Regions from separate parts of the Bacillus sp. JJ1566 genome, predicted to be linked through region 1. Evidence: riboswitches for the same ligand, from Rfam matches in the RefSeq annotation. Region 1 holds a riboswitch; each other region holds the start of a gene.

Region 1 (7,529 bases):
TGTCATGTAAATAACCATAAACAAGTTTCGCATCCTCTAATGCATTGATAATAGACTCTTTACCAGATTGAATTAATAATCCTTTAAGTCCATAGGCATTTGAGGTTTTAACTGTAATCACATCACCTACAATTTGCTGATAGCCGGAGTTCTTAAGCTCTAAGATTAAGGGTGCTACCTCGTCAGAGTCGGAAATCGTGAACACTTTTAAAGGAAGATCCAATAAATCGATAATGGACTGAGCCCCAGAGGTGATATTCGAGAAGCCGACAATCGCTGTCTTACTCTCCAAATTCGTAGCCAAAGAAAGCGACCGTATCATGTCATACCCAGAAAGCTGCATGTCCAACACTGGGACACGGACGTTTTTCTTAATTAATTGCGCCGTCCCACCTCTACTAATAATAATCTCAGCCCCATTTGTCTCCGCTTGAATCGCCTGCTTAACTCCTTCCTTTAAGTCACCTATTGAATATTGAATTTCAAATGTAGGAAAAAGGGAGGTGCATTCTTGAATAACAGGAATCATCGCTTCATAGGGTGCCACAATATGTATTTTAATGTTCATGTTCATCTTTACAATTCAATCCTGTCTTCTAAATTTGCAAATCATTTATTTTAGAAAAGAGTACTGTTACACCATTTATATTACCATTTTTGAACAATGAGTTCATATACCAGATAGAAATTAAAAGCTCCTGATTTCACTAGCAAAATTTTGATGAATACAAAAAAGAAGCACCCCCTTGGTTTTGCTTGAACTAGGGTGGTACTCCTATGTGATTTCACATTTATTTTTGAAATAACTCAATCCATTCCCCATCTGGTCCGGTAAAGAATACGTATTTTGCCCCGCTCGGAAGTGTCGTGATGCTTTCATCGACAAATGTCACGCCATGCTCCTTCAGTCTTGCAATTTCCTCTTCAATATTTTCAACAGTGAACGCGATATGGTGAACCTTTCCTTCAGTTGGAAGGTTTGGATTATAGCCTGAAATCAACTCAATAACCGTTTCGTCAGAATCGCTAAAACCTAAGAAAGCTAACTTTAAGTTCGGGTCCACATGATCCTGCTTTTCTAGTAACTCCAAGCCTAGTACTCTTGTATAAAACTCGATCGTTGTATCTAAATCTTTTACTTGGATTCCAACATGTTCTAGTTTTTTAAGCGGCATGATTTTGCTCTCTCCTTTTCCGAATCACTTTTGGTCGATATTTCACTCCGATGTAGGTTACAGCAAGGGCCAAGACAAGGACGGAGCCTTTTACAATTTCAAATGCATAGTATGGAAGATTTAGCATGGTCAGTCCATTTAAAAGAACCCCGATGAGCGCTGCGCCAAAGAAGGTTCCAAGTGCATTTGGCTTTCCGGCACCAAGTACGGAAAATCCGACAAACACAGCTGCAACAGATTCCATTAGCAACGAAGCACCAGCATCGATTTGCCCTGACCCAACGCGGGCCGCAAACAAAATCCCCGCCATCGACGCGAATACACCTGATACGGTGTACGCAATCAACTTTACCTTATTCGTGTTAATCCCTGACAATCTAGCAGCCTCTGCATTTCCGCCTGTCATGTATAAAATCCGTCCCCATCTCGTATGGTTCAAAATCACATAGGCAAGAAGCACAAAAACGAGCATAATCCAAACCGGAACAGGCAGTCCTAGCATCTTCCCTTGCCCAATCCATAAAAAGGCGGAGCTAAATTCACCAGGTGCCGTTCCGCCACTTATTAATGGCATATGATTGTAGATAGAGTAGCCTTCCGTATAGGTCCGGTGAAGGCCAGAAACAATGTACATCATCCCAAGTGTCGCCAGTAAATCCGGTATCCCTATTTTTACGATTAAAAAGGTATTTACAAGACCTACTGCAACCCCAATTAAAAGTGGTAAAAGTAGTACCACCGAAAGCGGCAGTTCATACCAAACCATCAATGAAGCCGTGATCACGACCGACAATGACATTGTCGATCCAACTGATAGGTCAAAGCCGTCCACTACAAGTGTGAACGTCACCCCTAACGCAAGAAGCGTTACAATTGAAATCGACCTTAAGATATCAGATAGATTTCCATATGAAAAAAATGCATTGTTTACAGTACTAAAATAGATTAAGATAAAGCCCATTAATAAAATTGCCCCGTATTTAAACAGGAGGCTGATGATATTTCCTTTCATGTACGTCTTCCTTTCCGCCGCTAGCATACAAGAGAATTTTATCCTGTGTAGCCTCTTCTCCCGAAAGTTCTTTCACAATTTTCCCGTCATACATGACAAGAATTCGATCCGAAATCCGGATGATTTCATCAATCTCAGAGGAAAAATAGAGGATCCCTTTCCCCTCATCGGCGAGGGAATTGATAAGCTGGAAAATATCCTGCTTTGCACCGACATCCACTCCTTTTGTCGGCTCATCAAACAAATAGAGGTTCGCATTTCGTGACACCCATTTACCAATCGCAACCTTTTGCTGGTTTCCTCCGCTTAAATGCTCAGCCAGGGTTTCCGTGTCATTCGCCTTGATTCCAAGTAGGTCTATGATGGAACTGGCATGGCTTATTTCAGCCTTGCGATTCATTACTAAAAACGGTGAGAATTTCTTCAAATTGGCAAAGGATAGATTCGTAGAGATAGACTCGTGTATAAACAATCCTTCCTTACGACGCTCCTCTGAAATAAGCGCAAGCCCAGCTTCAATTGCCTGTTGTGAATGAGTAAAGTGATGCGATCTGCCCTTTACTTTCACCTCGCCCTGTTCGTATGGGCGAAGACCAAACAAAGTCTTTGCAAGCTCCGTTTTTCCCGCTCCAACCAATCCGACAACCCCAACAATTTCTCCCTCAGAAACAGTAAACGATACATCATTCAGCTTTTCTCCATCATCGAGACCGTTCACTTCTAAAAGTAGGTCACCCCTTACTGCCTTCCGTTTCACGGATTGTTCAGTATAGGAGTTTCCAAGCATCGTTTCGACAACTGTTTTCTGTGTAACCTCTTTTGTGGCAAAAGTGGCGATCGTCTTACCATCTCGCATAATCGTTAACCGATCACAGATTTCAAACACTTCAGGAAGTCGATGTGAGATAAAAATACAGCCGACTCCCTTTTCCTTCAGTGTTTTTACAATGTCAAAAAGATGCTTTGTTTCCTCAATCGATAAAGGAGCTGTAGGCTCATCAAAAATAATAACCTTCGCCTCATGGGCAAGTGCTCTTGCAATTAGCACTAGTTGTTTTTCAGCTAGGGACAGCTCCAATGCCTGCTTTGTCATCGGTATATCTGTTACATTCAAAAGCTTTAAGATCGAGGCTGCTTTTTCACGAAGCTTTCTTTTGTTGATGAACAAGCCTTTTTCAGTCGAAAACGTATCAAGTAAAATATTCTCAGCAACGGTTAGCTGTGGCACAATCACAGTGTCGACCTCTTGGTAGACACAATGGATGCCTTGCGTTTTCGCGTCCTTTGGAGTTCGAATATTGATTGTCTCTTCTTCGAGGGTTATCAACCCTGAATCAAGCTCGTAGGCACCCGATAAAATTTTCATCAGGGTGCTTTTACCAGCTCCATTTGCTCCAAGCAAGGCGTGGACCTCGCCCTTTTCTAACTCAAAGGAAGCCTGCTCGAGCGCCGTCACTTTTCCAAAGCTTTTTGTCATTTCCTTCATTTCGAGTAAAGGCATCTACATATCCTCCTTTACAGAGGACCTTGAAGGCCCTCTTTTTTACTCAGTTAGCTTCTAGCTTTTTCAATTCGTCTGTGTAGCCTTGTTCGCTTTTACCCCAGCCTTCAATATACTGGTCAAGCTCTGCTGTTGTGATTTGTTCTGCTGGAAGTGCATCCTTTGTTACGAAAACTGGCTCTAACTTTACGCGTTCAGGTGTTTCATCACCGTTTAATTTTTGGAAAGCGTAGCGAACTTGAATGCGTCCGATATCTTTTGGATCAACCGCTGCAGACGCAACCCATGGGCTGTTATCCGCTTGAATCATTTGTAAGTCCTCATCACTCATGTCAATTCCATAAACCTTGATGTCTGTACGTCCCGCTTGTTGAATTGCACGAACTGCACCCTTTGCAAATTCATCCCATGCAGCCCAAACTGCTGTAATTTGACCTTCTTCCGGATATTGCTTTAAAAGAGCTTCCATCTGTGCTTGTGTATCTAAAGCTGTGTTTGCAGTTGCTGCTCCAAATGTTGCAATTTCTTTGATGCCATCGTTATTGTCAAGAAACTCCTGATAGGCGATTTGACGTCTTTCCATTGGCGCGAAGCCCGCTACCCAAATTTTTACGATATTTGCTTCGCCACCAGCGTCTTCTGCTAATTTTTCAAGTGTCATTTGCGCCATATGCTGGTCACCTTGCTCAAGAACTGTTACACCATCAACTTCCACTTCTGCATCAAAGACAACAACCGGGATTCCTTTATCAACCGCTTTTTGTACAGAGCTTTGAAGTGCTTCCTTTGTTCCATGGTCGATTAAAATTGCATCAAAGCCTTGGTTTACCGCAGCATCTACGTTTGACGCCATTTTTGCGAGGTCTCCGTCAGATGTAAAAACCGTTGTTTCTCCCGCGAACTTTTTCACTTGTTCCTCAACACCGTCAATATATTGTGCCGAGAATGTTCCTAAGTTTTGTTGCATAATTAAAGCAATTTTTTTGCCTGCTAATGGATGATCAGAATTCTTTACCTCTGTGCTATCTGTTTTCGTTGTTTCGTCGGCCACTTTCGGTTGACAGCCAACTAATACTGCGATAATTAATAATGTCGTAAATAATAGTTTTATAAGTTTCATTGTTTTTCTCCCCCTATTTTGTATGTAACCTTATTTTTCACATCTGTTTACTCAAGTTGAAAGCCATCACACTCCTGTTGTTTGAGGCTTTCTTTTTAAAATATAAAAAGCCTCTTTCTTATCAGAAAGAGGCTTGAAGCATACAAAAGTCTTCGCACCTCTTATCTACCAGAAGGAAAATCCTTCTGTTGGAATTAGCACCGTGCCTTACGGGTCATACCCGGCGAAAAAAATTCGCCCCATTTCACAATGGTATTACGGTCGGTTGCTGGGCATCATCGGGCCAAATCCCTCCGCCTACTCTTGATAAGAGAAAATACAGCAATCATATTCGATTTTTCTTACTTGACGAGAATCATATCATGCTCAAAAATAAAATTCAATATTTTTATTATAAAAAATATTTTAATAGTGGAAACAATGATTAGTTAAACCAATCCTTGCCGATTATAGCGCAATTATTAAAATTAAAACGCATTTCCGGTCCGCTATAGCGCAATTAACAAAATTAAAGCGCATTTCCAACGACTATAGCACAATTACGTGGGTCCGTTTCATTTTTCCACAAAAAAGAACCAGGAGAACCGTCCCCCTGGTCCCTTACAATGCCTTCTCATTGCGATTAAGCACTCGCAAAAAGTTTTGTTCAAATAATGGCATTTCTTCTGTTGTTAGCTGTGAAGCAAAGATATGCTCGCTTTCACTTTTTAGTGTTTGAAGCAGTAGCAGCATGACGGTTTGTACCGTGATGTTTGGGTCTATCAATTCTGCCAAAGAGGCCATCGTTTCTGGCTTCACATCCGGATAGACAAATTTCGTCTCCGCACCCTGCAGCCCCACCTCGTAAAATTGGCGAATGATTTCTGCACGCTCCGACCCGCTTCCGGTCACACCTAGATATATTTGTACAGCCACCCCGTTACGAAGGCGGCGCTGAGATATCCCCGCAAATTTTTTCCCATCTATACTTAAATCATAGCTTCCAGGACAATATGAACCGACAACTTCCCGGGCCACAATATCCACTTCATAGCCTTCAAACATTTTTTGAATCAACTCAAGCATCGTATCGTAGCCACGGTTAATATCAATCCCTTTTTCCGTTTCAGGAAAAATAAGCGAAATGTTTAATACTCCTTCATCAAGCACCACCGCTAGTCCACCCGAATTTCGTACGATTACACGATAGCCCATTGATTTTAGGAGCTCGATCCCTTCCTCAAGGAAAGGCAACTTCGTATCTTGAATCCCTAGCACAATGGTCTGATGGTGAACCCAAGCCCTTGCTGTAGCTGGTGACTCTCCTTTTCCTACAAACGCACAAAGTGTATCATCTATCGCAAACGATTGTAATGCATCAAATTGATAGCCTAGACTAGATTGATCAATAATCCGCCAGCTCGGCTGATGTAAAAGACTTTCGGTCATACGGCATACTCCTTTTAATTGCAAATAAACCTTAAAAAAACCAGGCATAGCCTGGTTTTATCATGTCCAACATCACTATTTTACCTTTAGTTTACGAAATTTGCTACCTCGTAATGTGAGGTTTTACTCATTTTGTAGGCGATCATTTGATTAATATTTTTTTCGATAGCCTTAACCGATGTCTCTAACGCAATCGCTAATTCTTTAAAGAGTATTTTTTGAATATGAAGAAGAAGTCTACGGTCATGTTCAGATAATTTCTTATCAATCATTTCAAATTCATATTTTTTACTCATTAATGTATTTAAAATACTTGAAATTTCTTTTCTATCCCCAGTTGAAGCTATATTAGAATAAGATTTATGACGATCCGACGCATTGTCAATCCACTGAATTCCCGGAAGCTTAAATGAGTCTAAAATCTCCTCTGACTCACTCTTACCAATGATGCCCTGCATTTTATTGCTTTTATTATCTACTGGGTTTTGGATTGTCAAAGTACTATCCTCGATTGGGCTCATTATATAATAATTTCGAGTAATCCCAGCATATGTTTTCTCACATATATCGTCTATGCGACAAATTCCCATATTTGAATAAATCACCAGATCCCCAATGTTAAACATGTACCATGCCCCTATCCAATGGATTGTCAACTTGGTTGACTATACTAATCATACTCCATTTTTCACAAAATGTCAACTTGGTTGACATTTGAACATGCATTCTGGACAGTTCTTTATTTTACACATCAAGCTTTTTCAAATTTGTCAACTTGGTTGACAATGCTGATAATTTTTTGTATAGTAGTGGCGATTATAAAAACGGGAGTGGAAAAAATGGATCCTGTACTTCAACATTTAGATTTAATTGACCTTATAAGTGAGAGGCATGGACAACTTCGAGGTATTGCAGAAAAATCATGGAATGAGACCAGTGACATCGCCATTTCAAATTCAGAATGGTACATTATGTCGAGAATATATAAAAAGAAACCAACCATCGCGTACGTATCAAAGAATGTAGACATTACACGGCAGGCTACCCATAAATTTATAAAAAATTTGAAAGCAAAAGGGCTAGTCAACGTGATGGATGTTGAAAACAATAAAAAGGTAAAATGGATAGAACTAACACCACTTGGGGAAGAATGCTATGAGAAAAATGAGGCACTTAAAGCGAAAATTGAAAAGCAACTCACTGAAAAAATGGGGGAAAAACAGGTTGAGCTTCTTAAAAACATATTAAAAATGGATTGGGGAATATGATTATTGGATTTTAGGGACAAGGCAC
Region 2 (7,529 bases), on a different contig from region 1:
TGTCTTTTTTAAATCATGATTATGGGCATTTAATGGATGATTGGAAAATAAGATTAAATAAGTCCAATAAAATGAGGTGAATAAATGGATTATAATAATTTAAAATCAATCAAAGATTATGGATTTGAGGGATATATTCCTGTTAGTCAATTGATGCAAGATCATTCAATTATTCCCCATATTAGAGGGGTTTATATGGTGCTTTATACTCCAGATTATTCTCCAGAGTTTTTGATGGAGGGTACAGGTGGATTTTTTAAGGGGAAGGACCCTAATGTTCCATTAGAAGAGCTAAAAGATAATTGGGTAAATGATACGAAAGTAGTATATATCGGTAAAGCCGGTGGTGAAAAAAGCTCTGCAACTTTGAATTCAAGAATAAAACAGTTTTTAAAATTCGGTAGCGGAAAAAATGTAAGTCACTTTGGCGGGAGGCTGATTTGGCAAATAGAAAATATCGATGACTTGATCATTTGTTGGAAGGAACTTCCTGTAGATAATCCTCATGATGTAAAAAAACATCTAATTAAAAGATTTACGAAAATTCATAGAAAGCGACCATTTGCAAACTTGGTGGATTAAGAGGGGATGAAAAATCCTCTCTTTTTTTATCTATCCAGCTATCTAATATATTCTTTGATAGAACATAGTAGATGGTCTAAAGAGGGGCATTACTCAAGACTACAAACTCCCGTTAATCCAACTTGGATTATCGTCTTTTTTGTTGAAAGATTTTTGTTAAAAAATAGTAGAAAAATAACCTTTCAGGGTGTAAAATAAAAACCTGATAATTTTTCCAGTTTTAACTAATTAGACATCCATTTTGAAAAATCAGGAGGGACCAACGAACAAAAACCTATTAAATAATTGCTTTCTGTATTATATCAATCTATTTGTTTTAAAATTTAAACGATTGAAAAGGATTGATGAAGGTTGACAATGGATGCAACAAACGTAACTACTAATGAGCCAACGATTTTTAACCATATTGGCAATAAAATCACCACAGAGGATCGGGAAATAAAGATTGTTGCTAGGATGGATAAGCCATTAATCGTGATTTTAGGAAATGTGTTAAGTGATGAAGAATGCGATGAATTAATGAGGTTGTCAAAGGACAGAATGCATCGTTCTAAAATTAGCAATGCACAGGTGGATACGATGAGAACCAGTAGTAGTACATTTATAGAGGAAAGTGAAAATGTCATTGTTACGAGAATTGAAAAAAGAATTTCGCAGATTATGAATATACCAATGGAACATGGAGAAGGTCTTCAAATTCTAAATTACCAGATTGGGCAAGAATATAAAGCTCATTTTGACTTTTTCACTACTAATTATAAATTAAACAACCCTAGAATTAGTACGCTTGTCATGTATTTAAGCGATGTGGAGCAAGGTGGGGAAACGTATTTTCCTAATCTAAATTTTTCAGTATCTCCACAAAAAGGGATGGCAGTGTATTTTGAGTACTTTTATAATGATCCAGCTTTAAATGAGTTAACCTTACATGGTGGGGCACCTGTTATTGTTGGTGATAAGTGGGCTGCAACACAATGGATGAGAAGGAAAAGAGTTAAATAAAACATTTTTTAAGTGAGAAGCATTATTTTGCTTCTCATTTTTAATCTAAAGTATTAAAAACTGTATCTTTGATTTTTTATCCGTCAAGGATTCAGAGTGACAAAACCCTGTTTTCGAAATTATCCGATTTTTTCGTTGACAACCTATTGCCAATTCAAGTAAGCTAATATTATTCAATAATACTAAATTAAATACGATTTTCTCTTATCAAGAGTCGGGGGAGGAACCTGGTCCGTAGATCCCGCAGCAACCATTACGATGAATGTAATAAGGTGCTAATTCCAGCAAGCTTATGCTTGAAAGATGAGTGTGGATGTACATAGTGCCTCTTCCTCAACGGAAGGGGCTTTTTGAATTTCGTAGGCTTAATTCTATCGGAAATCTAGAGTACTCATTTTAAAAGGTGGGAAAATTTATCCGAAAAGTCGTATTTTATTTGGTGAAAAATAGTAAAGGGAGAGATTTACGATGACATTAACAAAAACAGATAGCTTGTACAAAAAAGAATATTTCGGTAGACTTCCAGAGTTGAAACAGTATGCACCAGAAACGTTTCAAGCGTTCATCAAGTTTGATAGTCAAGCATTAGCAGCAGGTAGACTTTCTGTAAAGCAAAAGGAACTAATTGCAGTAGCGGTAGCTCATATCACGGGTTGTCCATATTGCATTGATTTGCATGTTGGGAATGCGAAAAAGAATGACTCGACAAAAGAAGAAGTAGCAGAGGCTATTTTTGTGGCAACAGCATTGAAGGCAGGTTCTGCTTTAGCACATGGGGTGAATGCACTCAACGCCTATGATGGAAATGGCGATGAAGAGCTATATAAAGCAGCGTATTTTCCACGACTGAAGGAATTTGCTGAATTAAATGGTGATGCATTTAAAGCTTTTATTGATTTTGATACGAAATCTCTCAAAGCACAAAACTTAACAGAAAAGGATAAAGAACTAATTGCAGTGGCAAGTGCACATACAACCGGATGCGCATATTGTATTGACCTTCATACGAAAAACGCTAAAAAAGCGGGCGCCGATTTGGAAGAAATCACAGAAGCGATTTTCGTTGCAGTTGCTTTAAAAGCAGGATCTGCGTTGGCGCATAGTGTAAATGCACTTAATGCTTATGATGAGAAGTAATCGTAACACAAAAATTTCAAAATCCTATTGACAAAAAAATGAAAAAAACTTAAACTTAAAACAACTATTTTGTATAACAAGATAGTTGTTTTTTTAACTACTATCTTGTTTAGCCAACTACCTAAGAAAATCATTATTTTTTTGGTTTGCTATCTTGTATAACAAACTAGAGGAGGAAGTATAATGAAATGTCGATAAGAAGCCAATTATTAAAGGGAATTTTAGACGGATGTGTTTTAGCTGTGATTGAAAAAGAGCCGATTTATGGTTATGAGCTTTCACAAAAACTGCTGAATATTGGATTAGCTGATGTAAGTGAAGGAACAATTTATCCCATATTATTGCGGCTCCAGAAGAATGGGCTGATTCGGGGAGAAATGAGACCCTCTGAATCAGGACCAAATCGAAAATATTACTTTTTGACAGAAAAAGGGCATGAAGCAATAGAGGTCATTTCCGAAGAATGGGAACAAATTTCAAAACCAGTGAATGAATTACTGAAAGGAAGGTAAGGTTATGCTATCAGCGAAAAGTGAGGCATTTATAGACAATCTCAGAATGTACTTAATAATGTCTGGAAAAAATGATCAAGAAATCAACGAATTAATCGAGGAATTATCGGATCATCTCCTCGAAGTAGAGAAAAGCGGGAGGAGTATTAATGATATTATTGATCAAACACCTGAACAATATATGGCTTCCCTAAAGCAAGAGATGAAGACAGATTTTAAACAACTTGTAAGATTCCTTCCAGTCTATTTTCTTGGAGTGATTACCTATTTCCTTATTGGCCCTGCAATAAGAGGTGAGTTTGAACTAAACATTATACAAGTTATTGGAATACCAATTTTAGCTGTGTTGGGGCTTGCGATTTATGTTTACTTTTTACAGAATGCTGGTCGAAAGCAATTCTCCAAGAAGAAGTTTTTTATTGGGGGCATGATTGCGAGTGCGCTTGTAACAACGTTAGCCATTCTTATCATCGTTGTAAGTGGTATATTCGTTAAGCCGTTTTTTATAGGGGACACGACAGCAGAGGTTATTGTCATTCTGATTTGCAGTGTTTTTTTTATTGGAACAGCACTTTTGAGTAAAGCGTGGTTTCTCATTTGGATACCAGTCTTCCTAATTATTCCTGATCTTTTTACCCGATTTACGAGCTGGAGTATTGAAACAATCCTAATGATAAATATGGCTTCTTTTGTATTGATGTTTGTCGTCATCCTTTTAAATATCTGGATAGTAGAAAAAAAGAAAAAGAAGTTGGCTTGAAAAATGGATAAAGGGGCCATTCCCCCAGCATTCTAAAGTATGACTAGGGGACTGGACTCATATTTAGATTAAAATATATATAAATAGTTAAAGAAAATAAGAAAAAACATGATTCAAAAGGAGAATAGCCTTGCAACTCATAGGAACATTTATTATTTTGATACTTACGATTATCTTGTTTGTTAGTAATCGATTTCGGGTTGACCTTGTAGCAATAGTAGCGTTACTTGCGTTTGTTATTTCGGGAATATTAGAACCAGAGGAAGCTTTAGCTGGGTTTTCCAATTCGGTTGTTATTATGATAGCAGGATTATTTGTGATTGGTGCGGGTATATTACGAACGGGTCTCGCACAAATGGCAGGAAATTTATTATTAAAATGGTCCGGAGACAGTGAAAGAAAGCTATTTTTCCTTTTACTAAGCATTGTTGCCTGTATTGGCGCCTTTATGAGTAATACTGGAACGGTTGCTTTAATGCTCCCTGTTGTTGTAAGTATTGCTATTTCTATTAAAGAGAGCCCATCAAAGTATTTAATTCCATTAGCTTATATTGGAAGTTTGTCGGGATTATTAACATTAATTGCATCTCCACCAAACTTAATTGTGAGTCAAATATTAGTAGACTATGGTTTTGAAAAGCTAGGATTTTTCCAAATCACCCCAATTGGTGTGATTGCAATTATCGTTGGGATTGTTTATTTATATGTAGTAAGAAATACTGTCATACCAAAAAATAAAAGTAAAGGTAATTCAGGTGATACATACCAGATTTCACCAAAACAGCTAGCTGAGGATTATCATTTAGGAGGTAATCTCTTTCGGGTAAAGGTTGAAAGTGATTCAAAAATTGTCAATTCCCCATTAGCAGATTTAAGTATTCCGAAGAGATATCAAGTGTTTATTTTAAAAATAGAAAGACAGGTAAATGAAGGATTACGTATTTTACCACTTACTTATCAAGAAATGGCTGGTCCAAATAGTATTCTAAATGCGAATGATATTTTATTTGTTCAAGGCTCTTTTGACAAAGCGAACCAATTTGCAAATGAGAATGGATTAACGGTTATAAAAGAAAAATCTGAGGCCGATTACCTCGTTTCAAAAGAGCTTGGAATGGTTGAGGTTTTGCTAACTCCACATTCAAGTTTCGTTAATAAAACAATTGCGAGTATAGATTTTAGAGAGAAATATAATTTAAATGTGATTGGGATTAATCGTAAAGGTAACTATGTATTTAGTAATATGCTAAAATATCCTCTTCGCTTTGGTGACGCGCTACTCGTCCAGGGAGCTTGGGATGATATTGAGCTATTATCAAAAGAAATACAAGATGTAGTGGTTGTTGGGCAACCAAGAGAATATGCAAGTAAGGCGTCTGCAAATGGAAAAGCTCCGATTGCTGGTGCGATTATGTTGTTCATGGTATTACTTATGATTTTTGAAATTTTTCCAGCTGTTATTTCTGTCATAATTGGTGCAGTTTTAATGATAATAACCGGTTGTTTGAGAAATATGGATGATGCCTATAGTGAAATGAATTTTGAAAGTATTGTAATAATTGCAGCAATGTTGCCAATGGCTACGGCATTAGAGAAAACAGGTGGTATGGAACTCATATCAAACGGAATTACAGATTTATTTGGTGGGTTTGGTGCAATAGGGGTGCTAATAGCGGTATACTGGCTTACGATTATCTTTGGCCAAGTGATTAGTAATACTGCAACCGCTGTATTGTTTGCACCGATCGCTATGAATGCATCCATTGCAATGGATGCTAATCCTTATACATTTGCTATGGTTGTAACAGCCGCGTCAGCTATGGCATTTTTAACACCCTTTTCTTCTCCAACAAATGCGTTAGTCATGACAGCAGGAGGGTATAAATTTTTTGATTTTGTAAAAGTCGGAGTTCCATTACAGGTAGTTATGTTCATAGTCATGATTATTGTGATTCCTCTGATTTATCCACTGTAAAAAAGATGGAATATACGGAAATAATACGAACTTGAATAGAAACAAAACAAGAGTTGTTCTGTCAAATACTCAAATAAGTTGATTGCACCGCATCCGCGGTGCTTTTTTGCTTTTTAGTAGGGGAAAATCTATTTGCCTAAATTTTCTTTTGGGAAGGCGATCGTGCCCCCCATCTAGACAGAATCTTATTCTTGTGCAAATTTGGAGCATACATAAATCTAAAGGAGCATGTTTGCTTATGTTTGCATTATCCACCATGTCAACTGCCCTCAGGTAGTATTATCCCAAAATATCCTTAAATATCCAGTGATATGGCATTTGAGCAATTATTCTAAAAAGATATACAATTTTATATGACTTTGATTTTTGTAGTAATATTTAAATTTTTTAAAAACGTTGAGGGGGTATTTTAGTTAGATGATGAAACGATTATTAATTTTATTTTTAGTATTATTTATGGGAATAATGACCGCTTGTGGTGCAGGGGAGGAAGCAGGTGGGACTACCGGGAAAAATAAATCAGGAGGTTCCAGTCTTGATGAGCTCAAAGAAAAAGGAACCGTTACAATTGGATTTTCGAACGAAGCACCTTATGCCTATCAAGATCCTAAAACGGGTGAATTAAAAGGAGCAGCGGTTGAGATTGCTACTAAGGTCTTTCAAAATATGGGAATTAAAAATGTAGAAGGTCAAATCGCTGAATGGAATCAACTCATTCCAGGGGTAAAAGCAGGAAAATTCGATGTTATAACTGCAGGAATGGCGATTTTACCGGAACGTGCTGCGCAAGTGGACTTCGGTGAACCAGAAATTCAATATGGTGAAGGCTTAATTGTTGAAAAAGGAAATCCATTAGAACTTCATAGTTACACAGATATTGCGGATAATCCCGATGTCACCGTAGCCGTCATGTCTGGTGCTACTGAAGTAGAGTTCTTAAAAGAGATGGGGGTTAGTGAAGACCAAATCCTTGAAGTAGCCGACATTCCAGCCACTTTCTCAGCCGTGCAATCAGGTCGAGCTCAAGCGACAACAGGGACTGAAATGACAGTAAAAATGGCTTTACAATCTTCAAATCAAAATGCGTTAGAATTTGTTGAAGATTTTGAGCAACCAGATATTAAAGGCGTTCCAAGCTATGGTGCAGCTGGGTTTGCCCAAGGTAATGATGAGCTTAGAGAAGCTTATAACGCAGAGCTTAAGAAGCTTAAAGAAAATGGAGAGATTCTTGATCTAATTACACCATCTGGTTTTGGTGAAGGTAACCTTGTTCCAAATGACTTAACAACCGAACAAGTAATCGAAAGTTTAAAATAACACGGGGAAGGATGGATAGGTCTCCCAGTTGGGAGACCTATTTTTTACCCCAAATCCGCGAGATATATGCAAATCTGTTGTTATAGCGCAAATCTGTGATATAAAGCGCAATTCCAGGGAGTTAAAACGCAATTCCGCAAAATAAAGCGAAATTCATGTGGTTTAAAGCGCAAATCAACTAGTTAAAGCATAAAAACGAGGTGAGTCCAATTAGTCAAATAGGTGAAATATTTTCAATACTACT
Region 3 (7,529 bases), on a different contig from region 1:
GCAGATATCGCTGCAAATATTTATGCGATGGAATCAGTTGTTCTCCGTACTGAAAAAGCAATCAATAAATTAGGCGAAGATAGGAATCAGCAAAAGATCCTTTACACACAAGTATTTGTTCAAGAAGCATTCAATGAAATTGAAGCACATGCAAAAGAAACACTTGTTGCAACAGAGGAAGGCGACGTATTGCGTATGATGATATCGGCTTTGCGTAAGTTAACACGCTTTACTCCTGTGAATGTGATTGCGAAGAAACGAGAAATTGCAGCAACCCTAATCGAGGCAGAAAAATACACTGTGTAATAAAATTCTTCTGAAGAAGCTCCTATCTACATGGGGGCTTTTTTATGTGAAAAATGAAGGTTTTTTCTTTTCTTTGCAGGATAAACTGGAATTGAGTCGAAATTAATCAATGGAAATATCGAATAATTTTTAATTCAAAATTGAATATGATAAAATATTCAATGTGGCTAGGCTAGCTCCAGCGCCTAGCCCCTCGAGCTCATAAGCCAATCCGTCAAGAATGATAAAAGGCATCATTCTCGCCGGCTTTTCTTATGCTTGTCGGACTTGCACAGGACAAGGAAGGCTTCGACAGCATAAACATCGCACGAAGAAAATGCACCGCATTTTCGAGGATGTGCTGACTTCGACGTTTGCCACAGGACGTGGCAGTAGTTAGTCGATGTTCCATTCAAGGCGCTTGCGCTTTTTAATTAAGGTGGTGAGAAGATGACATTAACATTTTATTGGTATCCGAAATGTGGAACCTGTCGAAAAGCGAAAAAATGGCTGGAAGAACATCAAGTTGCCTTTGAGGAAATACATATTGTAGAAAATCCACCATCCAAAGAGCAGTTAAAAGAAATGTATCAAAAGAGTGGATTGGAGTTAAAGAAATTCTTCAATACAAGTGGTCAAAAATATCGTGAACTTGGGCTAAAGGATAAAGTGAGTTCTGCTTCTGAGGATGAATTGCTAGAGCTACTTGCATCTGATGGAATGCTAATAAAGCGCCCGCTCACTACGGATGGGAACAAGGTCACGGTTGGATTTAATGAGGCGAAATTTGAAGAGACTTGGGCAAAATAACCCGGATGAAAGACCTTTTTAAGGACTTTTACATAAACATTTTGTTGGGAAAACTCAACGAAATGAGTAAAACATATTTCATAAATTCGAATTAAATGGAGGGTACAAAATGAGCACACCTAAAGAATTACGTTATTCTGAAGAACATGAATGGGTGAAAGTCGAAGGAAATAAAGTACGTATCGGAATTACAGATTTCGCACAATCTGAATTAGGTGATATCGTATTCGTTGAACTTCCTGAGGTTGGCGACGAAATCCAAGCTGACGAGCCATTCGGAAGTGTTGAGTCTGTAAAAACTGTATCTGAGCTTTATGCACCAATAAGTGGTAAAGTTGTTGAGATTAACGAAGACCTTGATGACAGCCCAGAATTCGTAAACGAATCTCCATATGAAAAAGCGTGGATGATTGTTGTTGAACCCGCAAATGCCGGAGATGTAGAGAACTTAATGACAGCTGAGCAGTACGAAGAAATGATCAAAGAAGACTAATTTCTCTTGATGAACCATGGTAGGAAGTTTCCCTATTCATGGTTCTTTTTTTGATTAGTTATGAATGTTTAGGACACCATATAAATAAGGATAAAGGGCGTGGCAGTGGTGATTTTTCCACTGCCTTTTTTTGACTCAGCTGCGTAAATAATTCACCAAACCATAATCTTCTCTATAAAATGAAGGAAAAGCGGTTGTACACAACGAATAGTTGGTATAAGCGCATAATAATGTAACTCGAAGACAGGTGATAAAATGGTGGCTTTTGACGATATAGACAAAGTAATCATAGTTGAGGGGAGAACAGACAAAAAGAAGGTCGAAACGGTTGTGAATGAACCTGTTGAAATCATTTGTACAAATGGAACGATTAGTATTTCGAAACTTGATGAATTAATTGAACGTTTATTTAATAAAGATGTATATATTTTAGTGGATGCTGATAGTGCCGGTAATAAGCTAAGAAAACAATTTAAACGTGAATTTCCTGAAGCAAGGCATTTGTTTATCGATAAAACATATCGCGAGGTTGCGACAGCCCCTGAACAGCATATTGCAACAGTACTTCTTTCGGCAAACATAGATGTTCATGCAGAATTTTTATTGTAGTAAGTGTGAATCATATATACTTTCTAAAAATCATGCTACAATAATAAGCAATTAAGGATGTAAAGGGTTGGTTGTAGTAAAGATGAAAGAGTGGAATGAACAAGAAATTGAAACCAAACTCTCTGATGCGGAGGAGTTTTGGCTTTATTTATATACACCGATGTGCGGAACCTGCCAAGTGGCATCAAAAATGATCACGGTAGTTGATGAATTACTTACTAATGTAAACATTGGAAAAAGTGATCTCAATTATTTACCCGGGAAAGCAATGGAATGGCAAATCGAGAGTGTCCCTTGTTTAATGCATCTCAAAGACGGGAAAGTGACAAAAAAATACTATGCTTTCCACTCGGTTCCATATCTGCTTGAAATACTATCAAAACACTAACAACGCTACCTTAGCGTTGTTTTTTTATTGCAATTTTTGTGAAAAGTTGTATGATATTTAGGGAATCGAAGTAAATAGAACTTAGGGAGCACATATGAGCAGCATAGTTACTGGATGGAAAGCACAATACAAATCATACAATCAAAATATTAAACTATTTATTTTTACGACTATTTTTACACAGCTCGGCATGGGTATGTTCACGATCATGTATAACTTCTATGTTCGAGAACTGGGCTATTCTGAGCAAACTAATGGAACAATCATTGCCATGACTGCTTTGGCATCGGCCATTATTCTCGTACCCGCAGGTCTTATGAGTGACAAATTTGGAAGAAAAAAAGTGATGTTGCTGGGTATGGCTGTTTCAACAATCGCATTCTTTGCAAGAAGTATCCTAGATGTTGAACAGCTACTCGTAGCGACAGCATTTTTAACTGGTTTGTCAACGGCCTTTATTCAGGTTTCTGGTATCCCATGGCTTGCGGAAAACTCAACCGCTAAGCAAAGGGTTCATCTCTTTAGCTTTCATTCAGCAATCATGATGGGTGCCCAGGTGGTTGGAAACATTGCAGGTGGAGCATTGTCTGATGCATTTCAATTTATATTTCATATAAGTGGACTTTGGAGCGTAAGAATCACGCTTTTAATTGCAACGATAATCTATGTTGTAGGAATTCTACCAATACTTAAAATGAATGAACAGCGGAGACAACCGGAGATTAAACCAGTAGAATCCTTTGGTCAAAAATTAAAAACAAATAAATCGCAAATTAAACTTATTGCTCTGTTTGCCTTTGCACAGATGATTATCGGGTTTGGTTCTGGATTAGTTATACCATACCTGAATTTGTATTTTGCAGATCGCTTTCTAGCTAGTAATACGATAATAGGTTTAATACTCTCATTAGGGCAAGCAGCAACAGCAATTGCGATGATTATTGGACCCTACATTGTAAGTAAGGTGGGAGAGGTTCGCGCAGTCGTTTATTTGCAATTATCATCGCTTCCTTTCCTTTTACTCACAGGGTATACTGAAAATCTTTATATAGCCGCTATCGCATTTTTATTTAGGCAAGCATTAATGAATGCGGGTAACCCAATCCAAGCATCACTTGTAATGGGACGTGTAAATGATTCAATGAAGGGTCTTGCTAATTCAGTGAATCAAATGGTATTTTCATTAGGGTGGGCATTAATGGGACCTGTATCGACCTCAATTGTGATGCTGCATGGCGCATATTGGGGGTATGCTTATGTGTTTACAATCACGTCTGTCTTGTATTTAATTGGATCACTTTATTTCCTATTTGTTTTCAGTAGAAAATCTTTTCGTGATGAAGAAAAACCACTTGCAAAAATATCATGACATGACATATTTCCCAGGAGTTCCGAAATATAAAATAAACGCAGAATTTAAAATTGCTTATTTTTTCTAAAAATTCCTATTGACTTATAATAGATAAAGAGTTAGCATGATAGTATTCAATTAAAGTATTAAAATTTCATATTAATCTTATCAAGAGTGGCGGAGGGAATGGCCCTATGAAGCCCGGCAACCGGTTAATTTACACGGTGCTAAATCCATCAGACTTTTTTGTCTGAAAGATAAGAAGAGAACCGATTACACACCCTCTTCTTATCGAAGAGGGTTTTTAATTATATACAAAAAGGGAGAGATTCAAGTGAGTGAAAAACAAAAGAATTATAGACCAGAAACAATTGCGGTACATGGAGGACTTGAAGCAGATCCAGTAACAGGAGCAAGAGCAGTACCAATCTATCAATCAAATGCATTTAAATTTAATACAACCGAACATGCAGCAAATCTATTTGGTCTAAAGGAAAATGGTTATATTTATACTCGTATCCATAACCCAACAACAACTGTTTTTGAAGAAAGAGTTGCACAATTAGAGGGTGGAGTTGGTGCGTTAGCAGTTTCAAGTGGTATGGCTGCGATTACAACAGCTATTTTGAATATTGCGGGTGCAGGGGATGAGATTGTATCTGCTTCTACACTTTATGGTGGAACTTATAATCTATTCGCTAACACACTTCCTAAATATGGAATTAAGACTCATTTGGTAGAACCAACAAATCCGGAAAACTTCCGTCAAGCGATTACTCCGAATACAAAAGCAATCTTTGCCGAAACAATCGGAAACCCAAGCTTAGATATCCTCGATATTGAAGCTGTAGCAAATATTGCTCATGAAGCAGGAATTCCTTTAATTATTGATAATACATTCGCAACGCCATATCTATGCCGCCCAATCGAGCACGGGGCTGACATTGTTGTTCATTCTGCTACAAAATGGTTGTTAGGTAATGGAACAACAATGGGTGGAATTATTGTTGATGGTGGTAAATTTGATTGGAATTCACCAAAATTCCCTGGATTTACAACACCAGATCCAAGCTACCATGATTTAGTCTATGCTGATGCGTTAGGACCTGTTGCTTATATCATTAAAGCAAGAGTTCAACTTCTTCGTGATATTGGTCCGGCATTAAGCCCATATAATGCATTCCAATTTACGTTAGGTCTTGAAACTTTACACGTTCGTATGAAGGAGCATATTGCAAATACGAAAAAGGTTGTTTCATATCTTAAAAACCATCCTGGAGTTGAATGGGTATTGTATCCAGGTGAAGACAATCACCCTAACAAACAATTAGCTGATAAATACCTACCAAAAGGTGCAGGTTCAGTCATTATATTTGGTATTAAAGGTGGAAGAGAAGCTGGTGAGAAGCTAATTAATAATGTTGAGCTTTGGTCGCATGTTGCAAACGTCGGTGACGCGAAAAGCTTAATCATTCACCCAGCAAGTACAACACACCAACAATTAAGTCCTGAAGATTTAAAATTGTCTGGTGTTAGTGAGGATTTAGTTCGCTTATCTGTTGGAATTGAAAATATTGAAGATATTTTAGAGGATTTAGAACAAGCCATTAAAGTTGCAAATGGAACAAGTTCAGTTTTACCATTGCCAACTGTGTAAGAATTAGGACATTCGTCATCTTTTTTCCATTGACACCTTACCAACCAGGTGATAAGATAACTTTCGAGTGTTTAGTACGATAAACAAGTAAATAATCTAGTTACTCTTATTTAGAGTGGTGGAGGGATGTGCCCGATGAAACCCAGCAACCGTCAACTTACGTTGAAAAGGTGCCAATTCACACAAAGCAAAAGCTTTGGAAGATGAGAGGAAGGAATCACTAAATTTGGCCTTTCTGCTCTTTTTTTGCAGAAAGGCTTTTATTTTATTTGCCGATTCTTTGTTACAGCTTTAATTATTTACGATATCGCATAAACTAAGCATAGTTTTCTGTGGATAGAAGGTGTAACTACGTGATAACACTAAAAAATGTTAAGAAGATATATAAAACCAAAACAAATTCCGTTACAGCCGTTAACAATGTAGATTTGGAAATCAATGAAGGTGAAATCTTTGGAATTATTGGGTACAGTGGTGCCGGTAAAAGCTCGCTTATTCGTTTGCTGAATGGACTCGAAACTCCGACTGAAGGAACGGTTTCAGTTGCCGGCCATGATATCACCTCCATTAAAGGAAAAGCATTACGTAACGCTCGTCAAGAAATAAGCATGATCTTTCAGCACTTTAACCTTTTATGGTCGCGAACTGTGAGAGAAAACATTTCATTTCCACTTGAAATTGCAAAAGTTCCAAGTGCTAAACGGGAAGAACGTGTTACAGAGCTTATTAAGCTGGTTGGTTTAGAAGGAAGAGAAGATGCATATCCTTCACAGCTCAGTGGTGGTCAAAAGCAAAGGGTCGGGATAGCCCGAGCACTTGCTAATAACCCGAAAGTTTTGCTCTGTGATGAAGCAACATCTGCACTAGACCCCCAAACGACTGACTCGATATTGGAATTACTAGTTGATATCAATGAACGTTTGGGATTAACGATTGTGTTAATTACCCATGAAATGCATGTGATTCGTAAAATCTGCCACCGTGTTGCTGTTATGGAAAATGGAGCGATTGTCGAGCAAGGACGAGTATTGGATGTCTTTAAAAAGCCTCAAGCCGCTATAACAAAACGTTTCGTACAGCAAGTGACAGAGCCTGAGGAAACAAAAGAAATGATTGAGCATTTGCTTGAACATTATCCAAATGGAAAAGTGGTTCAACTCACTTTTGTTGGGGAAGATGCAGAAAAACCATTAATCACTACTTTAATCCGAGACTTTAAAGTTGAAGTGAATATTTTACAAGGAAAAATTTCACAAACCCAAAATGGATCTTATGGAACATTATTTATTCATATAGCTGGCGAACTGAATGAAGTCACTTCAGCCATTGAATTTATTCGGGAACAACGAGTAGAAGCTGAGGTGATTGAAAATGCTTGAACAATTCCAAGAACTACTTAAATGGGAAAAACAGGTTAAAGATTATCAAGCATTGAATTGGGGGAATCTTTGGGAAGCAACTTTAGAGACCTTATATATGACCGCAATCTCAGTGTTAGCGACTTTTATCATAGGTCTATTTTTAGGCTTAGTCCTCTTTTTAACGGATAAAGGGAATGCATGGGAAAATACTGTAGTAAATCGAATTGTATCAGCTTTTGTTAATATTTTTCGATCCATACCATTTATTATCCTTATTGTATTATTAATACCTTTTACCAAAATTGTAATGGGTTCAATGCTAGGACCGAATGCTGCATTGCCATCATTAATTATAGGTTCAGCGCCGTTTTACGCAAGAATGGTTGAAATTGCATTACGTGAAATCGATAAAGGTGTTATTGAGGCTTCTCATTCTATGGGAGCAACAAATTCAACAATCATCTTTAAAGTATTAATACCTGAATCACTACCAGCCTTAATATCAGGGATCACGGTTACTGCAATTTCATTAGTAAGCTTTACAGCTATGGCTGGTGTTATCGGTGCCGGTGGTT

The links. A riboswitch is a leader RNA that binds a small molecule or an ion and turns the genes downstream of it on or off. The one in region 1 is predicted to bind S-adenosylmethionine.
Region 2: it holds a riboswitch for S-adenosylmethionine, as region 1 does, so the genes downstream of both, V7112_RS11705 (carboxymuconolactone decarboxylase family protein) here and V7112_RS00410 (sugar ABC transporter substrate-binding protein) in region 1, are expected to answer to the same signal.
Region 3: it holds a riboswitch for S-adenosylmethionine, as region 1 does, so the genes downstream of both, V7112_RS18595 (O-acetylhomoserine aminocarboxypropyltransferase/cysteine synthase family protein) here and V7112_RS00410 (sugar ABC transporter substrate-binding protein) in region 1, are expected to answer to the same signal.

Annotation. Positions count from the first base shown of each region.
Region 1 covers NZ_JBALOP010000001.1:83,246-90,774, forward strand. The annotation lists gene V7112_RS00390 (PrpR N-terminal domain-containing protein) at 1-574, opposite strand, end outside; gene V7112_RS00395 (VOC family protein) at 792-1,175, opposite strand; gene V7112_RS00400 (ABC transporter permease) at 1,165-2,187, opposite strand; gene V7112_RS00405 (sugar ABC transporter ATP-binding protein) at 2,156-3,688, opposite strand; gene V7112_RS00410 (sugar ABC transporter substrate-binding protein) at 3,735-4,808, opposite strand; SAM riboswitch class I at 4,967-5,121, opposite strand; gene V7112_RS00415 (lipoate--protein ligase family protein) at 5,409-6,236, opposite strand; gene V7112_RS00420 (CarD family transcriptional regulator) at 6,323-6,862, opposite strand; gene V7112_RS00425 (MarR family winged helix-turn-helix transcriptional regulator) at 7,076-7,504, shown strand.
Region 2 covers NZ_JBALOP010000025.1:201,560-209,088, forward strand. The annotation lists gene V7112_RS11695 (hypothetical protein) at 85-582, shown strand; gene V7112_RS11700 (2OG-Fe(II) oxygenase) at 940-1,584, shown strand; SAM riboswitch class I at 1,786-1,894, shown strand; gene V7112_RS11705 (carboxymuconolactone decarboxylase family protein) at 2,053-2,721, shown strand; gene V7112_RS11710 (PadR family transcriptional regulator) at 2,910-3,233, shown strand; gene V7112_RS11715 (HAAS domain-containing protein) at 3,238-3,993, shown strand; gene V7112_RS11720 (SLC13 family permease) at 4,118-5,968, shown strand; gene ehuB (ectoine/hydroxyectoine ABC transporter substrate-binding protein EhuB) at 6,386-7,285, shown strand; gene V7112_RS11730 (amino acid ABC transporter permease) at 7,495-7,529, shown strand, end outside.
Region 3 covers NZ_JBALOP010000052.1:37,827-45,355, forward strand. The annotation lists gene V7112_RS18565 (acyl-CoA dehydrogenase family protein) at 1-306, shown strand, start outside; gene V7112_RS18570 (arsenate reductase family protein) at 736-1,095, shown strand; gene gcvH (glycine cleavage system protein GcvH) at 1,205-1,588, shown strand; gene V7112_RS18580 (toprim domain-containing protein) at 1,844-2,197, shown strand; gene V7112_RS18585 (thioredoxin family protein) at 2,265-2,585, shown strand; gene V7112_RS18590 (MFS transporter) at 2,680-3,954, shown strand; SAM riboswitch class I at 4,099-4,200, shown strand; gene V7112_RS18595 (O-acetylhomoserine aminocarboxypropyltransferase/cysteine synthase family protein) at 4,271-5,593, shown strand; SAM riboswitch class I at 5,697-5,803, shown strand; gene V7112_RS18600 (methionine ABC transporter ATP-binding protein) at 5,947-6,972, shown strand; gene V7112_RS18605 (methionine ABC transporter permease) at 7,070-7,529, shown strand, end outside.